Regions from separate parts of the Roseateles sp. GW821-FHT09B06 genome, predicted to be linked through region 2. Evidence: predicted binding sites of a transcription regulator. Region 2 holds the regulator's gene; each other region holds the start of a gene.

Region 1 (4,956 bases), on a different contig from region 2:
GTCGAGCAGCGCCTGGCGCTGGGCCGGCGGCAGGGCCGCCAGCGAGCGCTTGTTGGCGATGACGATGGCCTGCGGGATGAAGGCCTGGGCGTCGTAGTAATGCTTGACGTAGTCCCAGGCCTGGGTGTCGACACCGGTGGCCGGCGAGGTGATCATCATGTCGATCACGCCGGTCGAGAAGGCCTGCGGCACCTCGGCGGTCTGGATGGTGGTCGGCACCGCGCCCATCAGCGTCACCATGCGGCTGGTCGAGGCGCTGTAGGCGCGGAAGCGCGCGCCCTTGAAGTCGCCGATCGCGGCCACCGGGTTCTTGGTGTAGATGCCCTGCGGCGGCCAGGGCGAGCCGTAGACCAGCACCAGGCCCTGCTTGTCCAGGCGCTGCGCGATCTGCTCGCGGGCGGCCTTCCAGAGCTTCTCGGAGGCGTCGAAGGAGCTGGCCAGGAAGGGCACGCTGTCGATCTCGAACATCGCGTCCTCGTTGCCCAGGGCCGACATCAGCACCTCGCCGATCGGCACGATGCCCTGTTGCACGCCGCGCTTCACCTCGGGGCGCTTCAGCAGCACGCTATTGCTCTGCACCTTGAATTCCAGCTGGCCGGCGGTGGCGGCCTTCACGTCCTCGGCGAACTGGCGCACGTTCTGGGTCAGGTAGTTGGCGTCCGGCTGTTCGGCCGACATATTCCAGGTGACGGCCTGGGCGGCGCTGGAGAGCAGGACGGCGGCGGTGGCGCTGAGCAACAGACGTTTCATCGGAGGCTTCCTTGGGGCATGGGTAGTGGCGCGAATGTCCGGCAATCCGGCGCAAAGGTCGACCGAGAAATAATGATCATCGGACTCAACATTTGCTGATCGCCGGGGCGTTCTCCGTATTAACCCGAGGCCTGCAAACCGCGTCGCAGCTGCACGGCCTCGGCCATATGGGCGGGCTCGATGGCGGGGCTGGCGGCCAGGTCGGCAATGGTGCGGGCCACCCGCAGCACCCGGTGGTAGCCGCGGCCCGACCAGCCCAGGCGCGCCGCGGCCTTCTGCAGCAGCGCGGTGGCGGCCGGGCTGGCCTGCGCATGCTGTTCCAGCTGGCCGGCCGTCAGCTGCGCGTTGGCGCAGCCCTGGCGCCCCAGCGACCGGGCATGGGCGCTCGCCACGCGGGCGGCCACGACGCTGCTGGCCTCGCCGTCCGGCGCCGCCGCCAGCGTCTGCGGCGCCAGCACCGGCACCTCGACCAGCAGGTCCAGCCGGTCCAGGAAGGGGCCGGACAGGCGCGCCTGGTAGCGCGCCACCTGGTCGGGCGTGCAGCGGCATTCACGCAGCGGGTTGCCCTGCTGACCGCAGGGGCAGGGGTTCATCGCGGCCACCAGCTGGAAGCGCGCCGGGAACTCGGCGCGGCGCGCCGCGCGGGCGATCAGGATGCGGCCGCTCTCCATCGGCTCGCGCAGGGCCTCCAGCGCGGCGCGCGGGTACTCGGGGAGTTCGTCCAGGAACAGGACGCCATGCTGGGCCAGCGAAATCTCGCCGGGGCGGGGCGGCGAGCCGCCGCCCACCAGGGCCACGCTGGAGGCGCTGTGGTGCGGCGCGCGCAGCACGCGCCGGCCCCATTGCGCGGGCTCGAACTGGCCGGCCAGGCTCAGCACCGTGGCCGACTCCAGCGCCTCCTCGTCGCTGAGCGGCGGCAGCAGGCCCAGCAGGCGCTGCGCCAGCATCGACTTGCCGGTGCCCGGCGGGCCGATCAGCAGCAGGCTCAAGGCCCCGGCCGCGGCGATTTCCAGGGCACGCTTGGGGCCGGGCTGGCCCTTGATGTCGCGCAGATCGGGCAGGGGCGTCTCGGACATGGCCGGGCCTTGCGCCGGCCGGGCCCGCGCGAGCGTCTCGGTGCTGCCGGGGCTCAGCGCCGCCACCAGATCGAGCAGATGCCGCACGCCATGTACCCGCGCCTCGCCGACCAGGGCGGCCTCCTGCGCGCTGGCCTCGGGCAGCACCAGGGCGCGCGCTGCACCGCCATGGCGCAGCGCCAGACCCATGGCCAGCGCGCCGCGCACCGGGCGCAGCTCGCCGGCCAGCGACAGCTCGCCCGCGCATTCCAGCCCGGCCAGGCGTGCGGCGTCGATCTGGCCGTTGGCGGCCAGCAGTCCCAGGGCGATCGGCAGGTCGAAGCGGCCGCCTTCCTTGGGCAGGTCGGCCGGCGCCAGGTTTACGGTGATGCGCTTGTTGTGCGGGAAGCCCAGGCCGCTGTTCAGCAGGGCCGCGCGCACCCGCTCGCGCGCCTCCTTGACCTCCGTGTCCGCCAGACCGACCAGGGTGAAGGAGGGCAGGCCGTTGGCCAGATGGACCTCCACGCTGACCGGCACGGCGGCCAGCCCATCGAGCGCGCGGCTGTGGACAACGGCCAAGGACATCGGACGGCCCTCCCGGCGCCTGTGGCGCAGACCAAGTTCCCGGGTCGATTGTGGCGCCGCCGAGGCGCTTGTGGCGGCGCCGTGATGCACGGAAAAGGGGCACGCACCAAGCTGGAGCTTTGACATTTCGGAACCAAAACGGTGCAATCCGGGGGATCTTCTCGCATGGAATGACGGCCGACCGATGGGGCGGCGCCTGGCACGGAAGCTGCAACGCTGCTGCGAAGTCCCGCCTCCCCATACACAAATCCAGCTAGGAGTCCCGCGATGAAGTTGATGCTTGCCGCGCTTGCCGCCACCCTGACCCTGGGCGCAGCGCCCGTCGTTCAGGCCCAGGAGGCCAGCCCCCTGTCCTTCAACGTCAGCCTGACGACCGACTACCGCTACCGCGGCATCTCCCAGACCCGCCTGCGTCCGGCCGTGCAGGGCGGCATCGACTACGCCCACGACAGCGGCTTCTATGTCGGCGCCTGGGCTTCGTCGATCAAGTGGATCAAGGACGCCGGCGGCGATGCCGACGTCGAGATCGACGTCTACGGCGGCTACAAGACCGAGCTGCTCAAGGGGGTCACGGTCGATGTGGGCGTGCTGACCTACAGCTATCCCAAGAACAAGCTGCATCCCAGCGCCAACACCCAGGAAATCTACGGTGCGCTGGGCCTGGGCCCGGCCACGCTGAAGTACTCGCACAGCGTCAGCAATCTGTTCGGCTTCGCCGACAGCAAGAACAGCCAGTACCTGGAGGCGGCCGCGACCATCGAGCTGTTCGACGGCTACACGATCACGCCCCATGTCGGCTATCAGCGCGTCAAGAACAACAGCGACTTCTCCTATACCGACTACTCGGTCACGGTCAACAAGGAGTTCGCCGGCTTCGTCTTCGGCCTGGCGGCCGTCATCACCGACACCGACGCCTATGTGTACGCGCCGAAGAACAAGAACCTGGGCAAGGATGCCTTTGTGTTCTCGGTCAAGAAGACCTTTTGAATCTAGTGAGTGGACGAGGAGAAGCGCATGAAACTGATCACTGCCGTCATCAAGCCCTTCAAGCTTGACGAAGTGCGTGAAGCCCTGAGCGCCATCGGCGTGCAGGGTCTGACCGTGACCGAGGTGAAGGGCTTTGGCCGCCAGAAAGGGCACACCGAGCTGTACCGCGGCGCCGAGTACGTGGTGGACTTCCTGCCCAAGGTGAAGATCGAGGCGGCGGTGGCCGACGACGTGGTCGAGCAGGTCATCGAGGCGATCGAGAGCTCGGCCCGTACCGGCAAGATCGGCGACGGCAAGATCTTCGTGTCGCCGCTGGACCAGGTGGTGCGCATCCGCACCGGCGAGACCGGCCAGGACGCGCTCTGAGCGCGCCCGCAAGACCGAACAAATAATTTCCGGAGATTCCCTCATGAAGAAACTACTTGCCAGCCTGGCGCTGGCCGCGGCGGTGTTCGCCCCGGCCCCGGCCGTCTGGGCCCAGGATGCCGCCTCGGCCCCCGCCGCTGCCGTGGTGGCCGCAGCCTCCGACGCCGCGGCTCCTGCTGCTTCCGCGCCGGCCGAGGCCGCCTCGGCGGCCGCCGCACCGGCGCCCGTGCCCAACAAGGGCGACACCGCCTGGATGATGGTCGCCACCCTGCTGGTGATCCTGATGACCGTGCCCGGCCTGGCCCTGTTCTACGGCGGCCTGGTGCGCAGCAAGAACATGCTGTCGGTGCTGATGCAGGTGATGGTCGCGTTCTCGATGATCGTCGTGCTGTGGGTGCTGTACGGCTACAGCCTGGCCTTCACCGAGGGCAACAAGTTCGTCGGCGGCTTCGATCGCGTGCTGCTCAAGGGCATCTGGGACAACGCCGCCGGCACCTTCGCCAACGCGGCCACCTTCAGCAAGGGTGTCTACATCCCCGAGGTGCTGTTCGCCGCCTTCCAGGCCACCTTCGCCGGCATCACCGCCTGCCTGATCGTCGGCGCCTTCGCCGAGCGCATCAAGTTCGGCGCCGTGCTGCTGTTCCTGGCCCTGTGGTTCACTTTCAGCTACATCCCGATGGCCCATATGGTCTGGTTCTGGATGGGACCGGACGCCTACGCGGCCGCCAATGTGGCCGAGGAAATGACCGGCAAGGCCGGCCTGATCTGGCAATGGGGCGCGCTGGACTTCGCCGGCGGCACCGTGGTGCACATCAACGCCGCCGTGGCCGGCCTGGTCGGCGCCTACATGGTGGGCAAGCGCATCGGCTACGGCAAGGAAGCCTTCACCCCGCACAGCCTGACCCTGACCATGGTCGGCGCCTCGCTGCTGTGGGTGGGCTGGTTCGGTTTCAACGCCGGCTCGGCGCTGGAAGCCAACGGCTTTGCCGCGCTGGCCTTCATGAACACCTTTGCCGCCACCGCCGCCGCCGTGCTGGCCTGGTGCATCGGCGAGGCCCTGCTGAAGGGCAAGGCCTCGATGCTGGGCGCCGCCTCGGGCGCCGTCGCGGGCCTGGTGGCCATCACCCCGGCGGCCGGCAATGTCGGCATCGGGGGCGGCCTGATCATCGGCTTCATCGCCGGCTTCGCCTGCCTGTGGGGCGTGTCGGGCCTG
Region 2 (4,956 bases):
TGTCCGGCGAGTTCATCGAGGGCTCGGCCGACCAGGTCGAGTACGACACCCGTTCCGACACCATGCGCTTCATCGGCAATGCCGTGATGCGCCGCGTGCGCGGCACCTCGGTGGCCGACGAGGTGACCGGCGCGGTGATCAATTACGACAACCGCTCCGAGGTCTTCAGCATCGAGGGCGGCCAGAGCTCGCCGCATCCGGCGGGCCGCGGGCGCGTGGTGCTGATGCCGCGGGCGGCTTCGGCCCCCGAGCCGGCCGCCTCGGCGCCGGGCCTGACCTTGCAGCCCAGCATCACCCTGCTGCCGCGCAAGCCCTCATGAGCGCCGCCGCCCCGCAGACGGCTCCCGTCAGCCGCCTGGAGGCCGAGGGCCTGCAGAAGAGCTATGGCGTGCGCAAGGTGGTCAAGAACGTCCACCTCGACGTGCACAGCGGCGAGGTGGTGGGCCTGCTGGGGCCCAACGGCGCCGGCAAGACCACCAGCTTCTACATGATCGTCGGCCTGGTGCGGGCGGACGCCGGCGAGATCCGCATCGACGGCCAGTCGGTGCAGCGCCTGCCGATCCACCAGCGCTCGCGCCTGGGCCTGTCCTACCTGCCCCAGGAGGCCTCGATCTTCCGCAAGCTGACGGTGGAGGAGAACATCCGCGCCGTGCTGGAGTTGCAGCGCGACGCGCAGGGCCGCGCCTGGGACAAGGCGCAGATCAGGCAGGCGCTGGACAGCCTGCTGGGCGAGCTCTCGATCGAGAAGCTGCGCGACAGCCCGGCGCCGGCGCTGTCCGGTGGCGAGCGCCGGCGCGTCGAGATCGCGCGCGCGCTGGCCACCCAGCCGCGCTTCATCCTGCTGGACGAGCCCTTCGCCGGCGTCGACCCGATCGCGGTGCTGGAGATCCAGCGCATCATCCGCTTCCTGAAGAGCCGCGGCATCGGCGTGCTGATCACCGATCACAACGTCCGCGAGACCCTGGGCATCTGCGACCGCGCCTACATCATCAGCGAGGGCGCCGTGCTGGCCGAGGGCACGCCGCACGAGATCGTCGAGAACGCCGACGTGCGCAAGGTCTATCTGGGCGAACATTTCAGGATGTAGCCGATGAAGCCCCCACGCTCACTCCGTTCACTGCCCCCCGCGGGGGCGCAGGCCGGCCTCGGGACGGCCCTGCGCCCGGCCTAGCCGATGAAACCCTCCCTGCAGGTTCGCCTCAGCCAGCACCTGGCCCTGACCCCTCAGCTGCAGCAGTCGATCCGGCTGCTGCAGCTCTCGACCCTGGAGCTGAACCAGGAGGTCGAGCAGATGCTGGCGCAGAACCCGCTGCTGGAGACCGACGAGGAGTTCGCCGACGCTCCGCCGCCCGAGATGCCGGAGCCACGCCAGAGCAGCAGCGCCGAAGACGGCGCCGGCAGCAGCAGCACGCCCGACGCCGACGCGCCGCAGGACGAGATACGTGCCGAGGACTTCGGCACCACCGAGCGCGAGGACTGGGAGAACGGCACCGAGCGCGACGATTTCGACGGCATCCGCGAACTGCCCGGCAATGCCTCCGGCAGCGGTGGCGACGAGGACGGCGAGCGCCCGGAGCAGGAATCCCCGGGGCTGAGCCTGCAGGAGCATCTGAATCTGCAGCTGGCCGGCATGATGCTGAGCCCCGAAGACCGGGCGGCGCTGCGGGTGTTGATCGAGTCGCTCAACGAGGATGGCTATCTGGAAGACAGCCTCGAGGAACTGGCCGAAGCCCTGACGGGCCCCGAGGCCGATCCCGAGACGCGCGAGGAACTGCTGGACCGGCTGCGCTGCGCGCTGAAATGGCTGCAGAGCCTGGAGCCGGCCGGCGTGGGCGCACGCGACCTGCCCGAATGCCTGCTGCTGCAGCTGCGCGCCCGGCCGCGCAGCGAGGCCCAGGCGGTGGCCATCCTGATCTGCAAGCAGCACCTGGAACTGCTGGCCAAGCGCGACCTGAAACGCCTGATGAGCCTGACCGGCGCCGACGAGACCCTGCTGCGCGAGGCCCAGGCCCTGATCACCGGCCTGGAGCCCAAACCCGGCCGCCCTTTCGCGCATGGCCAGGCCCAGGTGGTGGTGCCGGACGTGATCGTGCAGAAGGTGGGGCGCGAGTTCCGCGTCATGCTCAATCCCGAGGTGGCCCCGAAGCTGCGCATCAACGAGCTCTACGCCCAGGCCCTGCGCGCCACGCGCGGCGGCGTCAGCAACACGCCGCTGGGCGGCCAGCTGCAGGAGGCGCGCTGGTTCATCAAGAACATCCAGCAGCGTTTCGACACCATCCTGCGCGTCTCGCAGGCCATCGTCGAGCGCCAGAAGGGCTTCTTCACGCATGGCGAGCTGGCGATGAAGCCGCTGGTGCTGCGCGAGATCGCCGACGAGCTGGGCCTGCACGAATCCACCATCTCGCGCGTGACCAATGCCAAGTACATGGCGACGCGCTTCGGCACCTTCGAGCTGAAGTATTTCTTCGGCTCCGGCCTGTCGACCGAGGCCGGCGGCAACGCCTCCAGCACCGCGGTGCGCGCGCTGATCAAGCAGTTCGTCGCCGCCGAGGACGCGGCCAAACCGCTGTCGGACAGCGCGCTGTCGAACATGCTGGAGGAGCAGGGCATCCAGGTGGCACGCCGCACCGTGGCCAAGTACCGCGAGGCGCTCAAGATCGCGCCGGCAAACTTGCGCAAAACCATGTAGCCCGGCCGACCTGGGACAATACGGGCCTGAACCCTCGCGCCCCAGCCATGTCCCAGAACGAAACCCTGCACCTGTTCCTGTCCTGCCCCAGCGGCGTCGAGCCCTGGCTGGAGGAGGAGGTGCGGGCCATCCTGCCCAAGACCCATGTCGAGGCGCTGCGCGGTGGCGTTGCGGTCAAGAGCGATGCCGACGGGGTGATGAAGCTCAATCTGGAGAGCCGCCTGGCCCAGCGCGTGCTGATCGAGCTGATCGACGGTCCCTACCGCCACGAGGACGACATCTACGCGCTGGCGCGCAAGATCGACTGGACGCGCTGGATCACCCCCGCCAACACGATACGCGTCGACGTCACCGCGCAGCGTTCGCCGCTGCAAAGCCTCAACTTCACGACCTTGCGCGTCAAGGACGCGATCTGCGATGTGCTGCGCGACGCCACCGGCGAACGCCCCAGCGTCGACACCCGCTATCCGGACCTGCCGGTGGTCATGCATGTGGGCCCCGAGTACGCGACGATCTATGTCGACAGCTCGGGCGAGCCCCTGTTCAAGCGCGGCTGGCGCGAGGACAAGGGCGACGCGCCGCTGAAGGAGACCCTGGCGGCCGCGATGCTGGCGGCGGCCGGCTGGAAGGGCACGCCCGAGAGCGGCGGCGCGCTGCACGATCCCTGCTGCGGCTCCGGCACCATCGCGGTGGAGGCCGCGCAGATCGCCTGCGGCATGGCCGCCGGCATGCAGCGCCGCTTCGCCTTCGAGCGCCAGCTGCCCTTCCAGCCGCTGCGCGCACGCTGGCAGCAGATCAAGGCCGCGGCCAAGGCGCGCGAGCATGCGCCGGCCGTGCCGATCTACTGCAGCGACGTGGCCTTCCGCATGGTCGACTTCGCGCGCCGCAATGCCGAGCGCGCCGGCGTGGCCCAGTACATCCAGTTCAACGGCGGCGACGCGCTCGAGCGGCCGGCGCCGCAACTGGCCGATGGCATGCCCGGCACCGTGATGATGAACCCGCCCTATGGCGAGCGCATCGAGGTGCGCGGCAAGGCCGCGGCCTATCGCGACGCCTCCGGCTCCGAGCAACGCGACGCCGACGACGACTTCTTCCCCCGCCTGGCCGCGCATTGGAAGCGCGCCTACACGCAGAATCCGGCCGGCTGGACCGCCTGGCTGCTGTGCCCGGACATGAAGCTGCCCAGCAAGATGCGGCTCAAGGAATCGCGCCGCATCCCGATGTGGAACGGGCCGATCGAGTGCCGCATGTTCCGCTTCGACCTGGTGGCCGGCTCGGCCCGCAAGGACAAGCCGAGCACCGACTAGGTGCCTAGCGAACCGCCGACAGCGCCAGCCACCCGAGCACCGCCAGCGGCGCCGTGTCGGCGCGCAGGATGCGCGGCCCCAGGTTCATGGCCAGGAACCCGCAGGCGCGTGCGGCCTCTTCCTCGGCCGGACCGAGCCCGCCCTCGGGACCGCTGAGCACCAGGGTCTCGTCGGCCGCCGTCTGCGCACCCAGGGGCTGGGCCGCGCTCGGGCTCAGCAGCCAGCGGCGCTGCCGGGGCGCATCGAGCGGGGCCAGGTCCTGCAGCCAGGCCGCCAGCGTGCGCACCGGCGCGATCCGCGGCACGACGGCGCGCCCGCTCTGCTCGCAGGCCGCGATGGCCACGCCCTGCCAGTGCGCGACCTTCTTGTCGGCCCGCTCGGCATTCAGGCGCAGCACCGAGCGCTCGCTCATCAGCGGCTGGATGCGGGCCACCCCCAGCTCGGTGGCCTTCTCGACCAGGCCGTCCATGCGGTCGTTCGCCGGCATCGCGAGGGCCAGCGTGACCGCCTGCGCCAGCTCGCGCCGCACCGGCTGGCGCGACTGCAGCCGCACGCGCACCTCGCTGCGCCCCATGGCCAGCACCTCGGCCTGCCAGTCGTCGCCCGTGCCGTCGAACAGCAGCACCGGGCTGCCGGGCTGCAGGCGCAGCACCTGGACATGACGGGCCGCGGCGGGCGGCAGGCTGAACTCGCCGGCCTGGGCGAGCGGCTGATCGACATAGAAACGCGGGGGCATGGTCGTGATGATTCAACTTCTCAGGGCCGCAATGCTGACACAAGCTGGCAGCAGCAGGGCCTAAGAATCACGCCTCCCCGCACAAGACCCACAGGAAGGACAGCGCATGAACATGAAGACCTATCGCGGCAGCTGCCATTGCGGCCAGGTACGCTTCGAGGCCGATCTCGATCTGAGCCGGGCCAGCGGCCGCTGCAACTGCTCGATCTGCAGCAAGACCCGCA
Region 3 (4,956 bases), on a different contig from region 2:
GGGGCGCCAGCTCGCGCGCGGCCTTCAAGAGCGGCGCATCCTCCTGCAGGTCGGCAAAGCGCAGCAGCTCTGCGCCGCTCTGGCGCGCGCCCATGAACTCGCCGGGGCCGCGGATGTCCAGGTCGCGGCGCGCGATCTCGAAGCCGTCGTTGGTCTCGGCCATTGCGCGCAGCCGGTCCTTGCCGGTGGGCGAGAGCGGCCCGGCATAGAGCAGCACGCAGACGCTGGCCTTGGCGCCGCGGCCGACGCGGCCGCGCAGCTGGTGCAGCTGCGAGAGGCCGAAGCGCTCGGCATGCTCGATCACCATCAGGCTGGCATTGGGCACGTCCACGCCCACCTCGATCACCGTGGTGGCCACCAGCACGCTCATCTCGCCGGCGCTGAACCGCGCCATCACCGCGGCCTTCTCGGCGCTCGGCATGCGGCCGTGCAGCAGGCCCACCAGGCGGCCGGGCAGGGCGGCGCTGAGCTCGGCATGGGTCTCGGTGGCGTTCTTCAGGTCCAGCGTTTCCGACTCCTCGATCAAGGGGCAGACCCAGTAGACCTGCGCGCCCTTGTCGCCCACTTCGTCGCGGATGCGCTCGATCACGTTGTGGCGCTTCTCGTCGGCGAACACCTTGGTGACGATGGGCGTGCGACCCGGCGGCAGCTCGTCGATGGTCGAGACGTCCAGGTCGGCGAAATAGGTCATCGCCAAGGTGCGCGGGATCGGCGTCGCGCTCATCATCAGCAGATGCGGCTCCAGCGCCTGGCCGGCGAGCTTCTTGCGCAGCGCCAGCCGCTGCGCGACACCGAAGCGGTGCTGCTCGTCGATGATGGCCAGGCCCAGCTTTTTGAAGCTGACCTTGTCCTCGATCACCGCGTGCGTGCCGATCACCAGCTGGGCCGAGCCGTCGGCCACCGCATCGACCATCTTCTGGCGCGCGCGGCCCTTGACGCTGCCGGTCAGCCAGGCCACCTTCAGGCCCAAGGGCTCCAGCCAGCCCACGAGCTTGCGGAAATGCTGCTCGGCCAGGATCTCGGTGGGCGCCATCAGCGCACATTGCCAGCCGGCGTCGATCGCCACCGCCGCGGCCAGTGCCGCGACCACGGTCTTGCCCGCGCCGACATCGCCCTGCAGCAGGCGGTGCATCGGTGCGGGGCGGGCCAGGTCTTGCGCGATCTCCTCGCCGACGCGCTGCTGCGCCCCGGTCAGGCCGAAGGGCAGGGCGGCCAGCAGCTGCTCGTGCAGGCCACCGCGCGCTGCCCTGAGGGCGGGCGCCTTGAGCCGCGCGCGCTCGCGCTGGGCCTGCAGCTGGCTCAGCTGCTGGGCCAGCAGCTCCTCGAACTTCAGGCGCTGCCAGGCCGGGTGGCTGTGGTCCTCCAGCTGGGCCAGACCCAGGCGCGGCGGCGGGTGGTGCAGGAAGTCCAGCGCCTCGCGCAGCGTGGGCAGCTGGCGCGGCACCGTGTCCGGCGGCAGCAGCTCGGCGAGATCCGCGCGCCGCAGGCCGGCCGCCACCGCCTTGCGCAGATAGGCCTGGGGCAGGCTGGCGCTGGTCGGGTAGACGGGGGTCAGACTTTGCGCCAGCGGCGTGTCCTCGTCCACCGCCCTGAAATGCGGGTGCACCATCTCGCGCCCGAAGAAGCCGCCGCGCAGTTCGCCGCGCACGCGCAGGCGTTGGCCCTCCGCCATGGTCTTCTGGTGTGCGGGGTAGAAATGGATGAAGCGCAGCAGCAGCTGGGCGCCGGCCTCGTCCTCGATCTTCACGATCAGCTGGCGCCGACCGCGCAGCTCGACGCGGCACTCGGTCACGACGCCCTCGCACTGCACCGTGTCGCCCTCGCGCGCCTGCGCGATCGGCGTCAGCCGCGTCTCGTCCTCGTAGCGCAGCGGCAGGTGCAGGGCCAGGTCGATGTCGCGCGTCAGCCCCAGCTTCTCCATGGCCTTCTGCGGCGCGGACTTGGGTTTGGGGGGCGACGCGGTGGCGGGGGCGGGGCTGGCCTCGGGCATGGGCGGGATTCTGCCTTGGGCTGGCCTGCTTATTGCTGAGCAAGGTGCGAGCGCGGCGTCCGGGCCGGGCACGGCCCGTATGCCCTATGCCGCATGTCATCCCGATCTGCGATGCTTCGCGCTGCCGGTTCCTTGCTTTGGGAGAACGCCTTGTCCATCCATGTCGCGCTCAAGCATGTCACGCGCTATCGCTACGACCGCCGGGTCGGGCTGTCGCCCCAGGTGGTGCGCCTGCGGCCCGCGCCGCATTGCCGCACCCCCATCCTGTCCTACTCGCTGACGGTGGAGCCGGCCGGGCATTTCATCAACTGGCAGCAGGATCCCTTCGCCAACTACCTGGCGCGCCTGGTGTTTCCCGACAAGGCCACGGAGTTCAAGGTCACCGTCGACCTGGTGGCCGAGATGTCGGTCTACAACCCCTTCGACTTCTTCCTCGAGCCGCATGCCCAGCAGGTGCCGTTCGACTACGAGGCCGGCCAGCGCGCCGAGCTGGCGCCCTATCTGGTGACCGGGCCGGCCACCCAGCGGCTGGCGGCCTACCTGGCTGGCATCCCGCGCGAGCCGGTGCCGACCATCGACTTCCTGGTGGCGCTGAACCAGCGCGTGCAGCAGGACGTGTCCTACCTGATCCGCATGGAGCCGGGCGTGCAGACGCCGGAGGAGACCCTGGCCAAGGCTTCCGGCTCCTGCCGCGACTCCGGCTGGCTGCTGGTGCAGCTGCTGCGTCATCTGGGCCTGGCGGCGCGCTTCGTCTCCGGCTACCTGATCCAGCTGACCCCCGACCAGAAGGCGCTGGACGGCCCCAGCGGCACCGAGGTGGACTTCACCGACCTGCATGCCTGGTGCGAGGTCTATCTGCCCGGCGCCGGCTGGATCGGCCTGGACCCCACCTCCGGCCTGTTTGCCGGCGAGGGCCATATCCCGCTGGCCTGCACGCCCCAGCCCTCCAGCGCCGCGCCGATCAGCGGCGCGGTGGACGAGAGCGAGGTCGAGTTCGGCCACGAGATGGCCGTCACCCGCATCTGGGAGTCGCCGCGCGTCACCAAGCCCTACACCGAAGCGCAATGGTCCGCCGTGCTGCGCCTGGGCGAGCAGGTCGATGCCGAGCTGCTGGACCGCGACGCGCGCCTGACCATGGGCGGCGAGCCCACCTTCGTCGCGGTGGACGACCGCGACGGCGCCGAATGGAACACCGACGCGCTGGGCCCCACCAAGCGCCTCTACGCCCAGGAGCTGGTGCAGCGCCTGCGCGCCGAGTACGGCCGGGGCGGCTTCCTGCACTACGGCCAGGGCAAGTGGTACCCGGGCGAGCAGCTGCCGCGCTGGGCCCTGTCGATCTGCTGGCGTGCCGACGGCCAGCCCTGCTGGCAGGATCCGAGCCTGTTCGCCGACGAGCGCGAGGCCCATGCCTACACCAGCGAGGATGCCCGCGCCTTCATCCACGCGCTCACCGCCCGCCTGGGGCTGAATCCGGGCTTCGTCCAGCCCGGCTTTGAAGACACCTGGTACTACCTGTGGCGCGAACGCCGCCTGCCGGTCAATGTCGACCCCTTCGAATCGAAGCTGGACGACGAGATGGAGCGCAGCCGCCTGCGCCGCATCTTCGAGCAAGGCCTGTCTCAGGTGGTCGGCTATGTGCTGCCGATCAAGAAGGGCGAAGCGGGCGCTCCCGGCCTGGCCGGCGCGCCCTGGGTCAGCGGCCCCTGGTTCTTCCGCGACGAGCGCATGTACCTGTTCCCGGGCGACTCGCCGATGGGCTACCGCCTGCCGCTGGACTCGCTGCCCTGGGTCGGCAAGAGCGACTACCCCTATCTGATCGAGCAGGACCCGTTCGCCCCGCGTGGCGCGCTGCCGGCGGCAGCGCGGCTGCGCACGCAGCCGCTGGCGGACCGGCGCGGCGTCGGCAATGGCATTCGCGGTGGCGAGGGCGAGGGCGAGGGCGAGGGGGGCGGCCTCGGCCCGGCCCTGCTGTTCACCGATCCGCTCGACCAGCGCCCCGAGCGCTTCCAGAGCGCGCACTGGATCACCCGCAGCGCGCTGTGCGTGGAGGCGCGCGATCCCCGACGGGCCAACGGCCCGTCGGCCGAATTCGGCGCCAAGGCCGCAGGCACCGGCCGGGCCCGCGGCGTGCTCTATGTCTTCATGCCGCCGCTGGAAAGGCTGGAGGACTACCTGGAGCTGCTGGCCGCGGTGGAGGCCAGCTGCGTCGAGCTGGGCGTCAAGATCGTGCTGGAGGGCTACGGCCCGCCGCGCGACCCGCGCCTGAAGCTGCTGCAGGTCACGCCCGACCCCGGCGTGATCGAGGTCAACATCCACCCGGCGCACAACTGGAAGGAACTGGTCGCCCACACCGAGTTCCTCTACGAGGCGGCCCGGCAGTCGCGCCTGTCGAGCGAGAAGTTCATGCTGGACGGCCGCCACACCGGCACCGGCGGCGGCAACCATTTCGTGCTGGGCGGCGCCACGCCGGCCGATTCGCCCTTCCTGCGCCGGCCCGACCTGCTGGCCTCGCTGCTGGCCTACTGGCACAACCACCCCTCGCTGAGCTATCTGTTCTCGGGCCTCTTCATCGGTCCGACCAGCCAGGCCCCGCGCGTCGACGAGGCGCGCAACGACCAGCTGCGCGAGCTGGAGATCGCGCTCGCGGAGATCGAGCGCAGCCGGGCGGTCCACGGCGCGCAGATGCCGCCCTGGCTGGTGGACCGCTCGCTGCGCAATGTGCTGGTCGACGTCACCGGCAACACCCACCGCAGCGAGTTCTGCATCGACAAGCTCTACTCGCCCGACTCGGCCACCGGGCGTCTGGGCCTGCTGGAGCTGCGCGCCTTCGAGATGCCGCCGCATGCGCGCATGAGCATCGTCCAGCAGCTGCTGCTGCGCGCCTTGGTGGCGCGCTTCTGGGCCGAGCCCTACCGCGCCCCGCTGGTGCGCTGGGGCACCGAGCTGCACGACCGCTTCCTGCTGCC
Region 4 (4,956 bases), on a different contig from region 2:
CTGGCTGATCTCGCCACTGCCCAAGGGCAACTGGATGTTGCGGAGCGGTACTACCGGCGATTGCTGGAGATGGATCAGAACAATGGTGCGGCGTTGAACAATCTGGCCTGGATGCTCTACCGCCAGAAGAGAGAGGGTGCACTGGAACTGGCCGAGCGTGCCAATAAAGCTGTGCCGAACAGGCCGGAATTCATGGATACCTTGGCTGAAATCCATGCGGGCCAGGGTCGATTGAACGAAGCGATCGATTTGCAGAAGAAGTCGATTGCCTTGGCGCCCGAATACCACTTGCATCGCCTGCATCTCGCGAAATTTCTTGTCGCGGCAGGCAGGAAATCGGAGGCGAAGGAGGAGTTGGATCGCTTAGCAAAGCTTGGCGATAAATTCGCACAGCAGGCCGACGTTAAGAAACTGTCAATGTCACTTTGAGCGTGACTTGTTGTCGAACTGTTGAATTGCTGCTGTTGAGCAAGGGGGCATGGCTGGGCGGGCGTACATAGGGGGCAGACCATGAAAAAGATTCGTCGATCAAGTTTGCGTAAAAGACTCCATCAGGGATTGCGTCGCCTGTTTGGCTATCTGCCGACCGATGCACGGTTCGCAGTCTACCGACACATGATCGATTGCGATCCAGAGCCAGATTCGCGCCTGGTGCTGGAGATCGCGAAGACCAAAGAAGACCTGGAAGCGTGTTTCCGAATATTGCACGATGCCTATGTGGCAAGTGGCTTCATGAAGCCGGACCCATCGGGCATGCGCATCACCATCTATCACGCATTGCCGACCACGACGACCTTGTGCGCCAAGTATGAGGGTAAGGTGGTCGGCACCATGTCGATGGTGCGGGAGGGGGTGTTCGGTTTCCCGCTGCAGCAGATTTTCGACCTCGAGCCGGTACGGGCTCAGGCGGGAAACATCGCTGAGATCTCGGCGCTGGCCGTGCACCCGGACTTTCGGAAGACGGGCGGAGCGATCCTGTTTCCGTTAATGAAGTTCATGTATGAATACTGCACGGAGTTTTTCGATACGCGCCATTTGGTCATCGCGGTCAATCCGGAGAAAATCGAACTCTACGAGTCCCTCTTGTTTTTCAGGCGCCTGCGTGAGCGGCCGGTGGATCACTATGACTTTGCCAATGGTGCGCCGGCCGTTGGGGCCAGTTTGGACCTGGGAGTTGCGCCGGAGGTCTTCCGCGAGATCTACGGGCGTCGTCGTCCGCGAAAAAATCTCTACAAATACTTTGTTGGATTACGCCTGCAGAATATTCGCTTTCCGAAGCGGAGGTATTTCACGACCAATGATCCAGTGATGACGCCGGTGCTGCTCGATCACTTTTTCAACAAATGCAGCGACACCTTCGCAAGACTCGATGACAGGCGCAAGGCTTTGCTGTGGTCCATCTATCAACTGACGGAGTACCGTTGGGTTTTACCAATGCTCGGCAGCAATGCGACAGGAGATCACCCTTTGCGACGGCACCAGCGCTATTCGTTGCGTTGCCCTGGACAAGTCCGATTCCAATTGGAAGGCAGCGATCGGGTCTTTATGCTGACTGTCGTTGAGGTATCACTATCTGGTTTTCAAGCCGAGTCGAAACTGGATCTTCCCCTGGACATTGATGGCGAGGCCGTCATTGATTTGGGCGAAGGGGAGCGTTCGTTGATCCACGTGAAGGCCGTGCGCAAGAAGCAAAGCGAGTCCAGCGAGTTCTTCGGCTTCAAGCTGGATGAGCCAGACGCTGCCTGGCGGCGCTGTGTGGCAGCGCTCGAGGTGGGGCATACGTCGGACGACCTATTGCAATGCGCGTGAGAAGACGTACCAGCTTGCTGACGTCCCGGGGGACTTCAGCTTGATGAAGATCGACTGCCGCACCGCCGACGCAGGGCGCGGGCCGGTGGTCGAGATCAAACGGGACATCTAGATAAACAAAAAAGGGGCCAAGTGGCCCCTTTGGGTTTGCCTGACGGCGGAATTTACTTCTTGCTGCGACGGCGCGAAGCGACGCCCAGACCCAGCAGCGCGGCGCCTACCAAGGCCAAGCTGGCCGGCTCGGGGGTGGCGCTGATCACGGTTACGTTACTCGCCTGGATGATGGACAGGGTATAGGTGTTGCCAGCAACGAAGTCGCGGGCATCAGATATTGCCGTACCGCTGAAGCTGTAGCTGGTGTTGAATGCGCTGTCGGTCACGAACCCGGTCTTGTTGAGTTCGGTGGGCTGGAAGACCAAGGTGGAGCCGAACGAAGCGCAACTCTGCCCATTTCCCGGGTTGCAATTCAGGGTCATCAGCCAAGAGATGCCACCCGAGGCTTGGTCCTTGCGGTTCAGGGCATTGCTCACCCACAGCGCATGATAGGCATCGGCCGTGATGGCAACCCGTCCGTTGAAACTGGTGCCGACCGTGAAAGTCGAGGTGACCGAGGCCGAATTCAGGATGGTGGCATTGCTGCCGCCCTCGTTGTTCGGGCCAATGGCGGCTGCATCGGCCCGGGTCAGGCCTTGCACCGCCCCACCAACAGCCGAACCGCTGATGTTCATGTCGCCCAGCGCAAAGTTCGCCGTGGGCGGCGGCAGGATATGCGCCGTCCCATTGTTTTCGTAGTTGCCGCCGTACAACGTGCCGGCCACGGTGCCGCAATCCGGGCCAACACAGCGTGCCAGCACATCGATAGGGGCGCCAATCGCATTGGAACTCAGGCTGCCGGGGCCGGGACCAATGGCGGACACGCCGTTGTAGTTCGCATTGGCGGTGCCGGTGCGCGATTCCGATCCGATGACCAGGCTGGCATTCGCGGCGAGCGGGATGCCGGCCGCGTCAGACAGATAGAGCGCGGTGACATTCAGGTCGGCTGCCGCCAACGCGCCCGCATATGCCGGGGCCGCAGCAACGCCGGCCAGCGCCGCAGCCATTGCGACGAGGATCTTCGTTTGCTTGAGATTCATTGAGGTCTCCAGTGCAGTCAAGGTGACTGTCCTCAATAAAGCATGATGCGTGCCAATTTTGTGGCTGATACTTAAGTTGTTGATTTATAAAAGATAAAAGCAAAAAAACCGGTGAAATGAAGAGAGGCTGCCATGTGGGCTGTAAAACTATCCGACATGGCCGACATGGCCGACATGGCCGACATGGCCGACATGTCAGGCATAGCGTCCCGGCGCGATCAGGCTGCCGGGGTCCACGGCCTTACGGAGCTTCGAGACCAGGGCCGACGAGCATGGATGTCGAGAGGCGAAGCTCGGCATTGAATCGATATTCAGTCGGTAGGGATGAAAGCCCTTGTGCCGGCCTTCTTCGATCAGGTTTTCCAGGCAGTTCCGTGCCTGCGCCACCGCCTCGGTGTCTACTCTGTCGAAGAGCAGTGGCACCGTGCTATCAAACAAGCGCTCACCAATGCTGGTGAAGGTGATCAGGGGTTCTATTCCGAAGCGCCGGGTCGTGCCGTGAACGAAGTTGACGTACTCGCGCAACATGCTCGCGCGCATCGGTACGAGCGGTGCATACCAGCTGACCCCGCCACCCTCGGTGGCAGGGTTGCGCACCTGGGCTCCGGACGGGCGGCCCCCGCGCCAGTAGGCCAGTGGCAGGGCTGTTTCATTCGGGCGGCCGGATACCAGCTCAAGCGCGGAGGCCAGGGTGGTGGCGGTTTGCGTCAGTTTGTGCCCCAATTTTCCGGGCGCCCAGGAGGCCATTCTTGCCAAGGTCTGAGCCTGCCCTTGCGACAGAAATAGCAGGCGGCTGGCGACTCCCGCCAGGTGGCGTCGAATCTCACGCTGCGCGGCCTTGACGATGCTCCGCGGTCCGTAAAGGCTGGCAAAACCGGTCCATGGGGCAATTTGATAGGCACGCCCCATGGCATTGAGCAGTTCGCCGGGAATGAGTCCGTCTGCATCCAGTTGCGAGGCCTCGGGGTAGGGGGCTGTCATGGCCAACACCCGGTGTCGGTTCATCAGGTTGAGGCCGCCCACGATGCCGGGCAGGCCGCTCAAAATTGCATGGATACGATCGATCGCGGGTTCCAGCAAGGCGTCGTCCTTCAGGCTGAACAGGCAGACACGGATGCACTCGGGACGCCTGGCCAGCAGGATGCTCATGCGTGTCACGATCCCGAAGCCGCTCTGCGTGAAAAGCCCATTCGTATAGGGGCCCAGGTTCCACTTGAAAAGCCGCGCGAGTTCCTCGCTGCCGGCTTCGCGGAGCGCGCTGCGATAGAGGCTGCCGTCGGCCAGAACGGCTTCCAGGTCGGTGACCGCGCCGAAATGATCGGTGTACGGCGTGATGCCGTAGCCTCGTTCCAGCGCGTTGCCCAGCAAGCTGCAGCTGGGGCCGGCGCCGGTGACCGGCACCATGAAATCATGACCGCCGGCATCGAGAAAGTCTGCCAGCATGCCCTGGGTGACGCCCGGTTCGACCGTCACCACACCCAGATCGGCATCGAAATGCAGGATCCGGTTCATTGGCGACAAGTCAATCAGGGCGCAGTCCTGCTGCACGGGCAGCGCAGAGCCATAGCCCCAGTTGCGCCCCGTGCTTATGGGGTACACAGCAACGCCGTGTTGTTGTGCAATGCGCAACACCGATGGCAAGGTCGCCGGGTCGCTGATGCGCAAAGCGGCCGGCATGGCACGATGAAGGCCGCTGGTGTCCTGGCCGTAGTTTTGTTGAGCTGCCTCCGCGTTCAGGACCTGTTCCGGGCCCAGCAATGCTTGCCAATCGTGAACTGCTGCTTGAATTCGGCTGGTCATTTGAAATATGGGAAAAGTTGCGCTGATTCCCTGTAACTCCGTGGCTTCCCGGGCGGAAGCCGGTCAGTCACTATGGCATGATGTCCAGCGGCGTCAAGCTGATCAATATATTGCTGTCGAAGCCTTGGCCGTGCGTCCGTGGCGAGCAGTTGGTTGTGCTTCGCGAGATGACGGTGAGCTCGCGCCTTTTTAATATTGGAGAGGAGTCGTCTTG

What was found. The regulator sigma-54, encoded in region 2, starts transcription at its own class of promoters, with help from an activator protein. The targets are predictions, from matches to a motif close to TGGCANGNAANCTGCTTT.
Region 1: the regulator sigma-54 is predicted to act here: its motif matches at 2,588-2,605, upstream of AC07OQ_RS08035 (TorF family putative porin).
Region 3: the regulator sigma-54 is predicted to act here: its motif matches at 2,012-2,029, upstream of AC07OQ_RS17305 (transglutaminase family protein).
Region 4: the regulator sigma-54 is predicted to act here: its motif matches at 2,980-2,997, upstream of AC07OQ_RS11830 (EDSAP-1 family PEP-CTERM protein).

Annotation. Positions count from the first base shown of each region.
Region 1 covers NZ_JBWKPM010000006.1:199,475-204,430, reverse strand. The annotation lists gene AC07OQ_RS08045 (TRAP transporter substrate-binding protein) at 1-750, opposite strand, end outside; gene AC07OQ_RS08040 (YifB family Mg chelatase-like AAA ATPase) at 870-2,390, opposite strand; gene AC07OQ_RS08035 (TorF family putative porin) at 2,658-3,377, shown strand; gene glnK (P-II family nitrogen regulator) at 3,405-3,743, shown strand; gene amt (ammonium transporter) at 3,787-4,956, shown strand, end outside.
Region 2 covers NZ_JBWKPM010000040.1:2,729-7,684, reverse strand. The annotation lists gene lptA (lipopolysaccharide transport periplasmic protein LptA) at 1-320, shown strand, start outside; gene lptB (LPS export ABC transporter ATP-binding protein) at 317-1,087, shown strand; gene AC07OQ_RS22780 (RNA polymerase factor sigma-54) at 1,175-2,689, shown strand; gene AC07OQ_RS22775 (THUMP domain-containing class I SAM-dependent RNA methyltransferase) at 2,737-3,996, shown strand; gene AC07OQ_RS22770 (16S rRNA (uracil(1498)-N(3))-methyltransferase) at 4,001-4,732, opposite strand; gene AC07OQ_RS22765 (GFA family protein) at 4,839-4,956, shown strand, end outside.
Region 3 covers NZ_JBWKPM010000021.1:37,618-42,573, forward strand. The annotation lists gene recG (ATP-dependent DNA helicase RecG) at 1-1,990, opposite strand, end outside; gene AC07OQ_RS17305 (transglutaminase family protein) at 2,141-4,956, shown strand, end outside.
Region 4 covers NZ_JBWKPM010000011.1:50,917-55,872, reverse strand. The annotation lists gene prsT (XrtA/PEP-CTERM system TPR-repeat protein PrsT) at 1-429, shown strand, start outside; gene AC07OQ_RS11835 (GNAT family N-acetyltransferase) at 511-1,809, shown strand; gene AC07OQ_RS11830 (EDSAP-1 family PEP-CTERM protein) at 1,974-2,942, opposite strand; gene AC07OQ_RS11825 (FAD-binding oxidoreductase) at 3,138-4,742, opposite strand.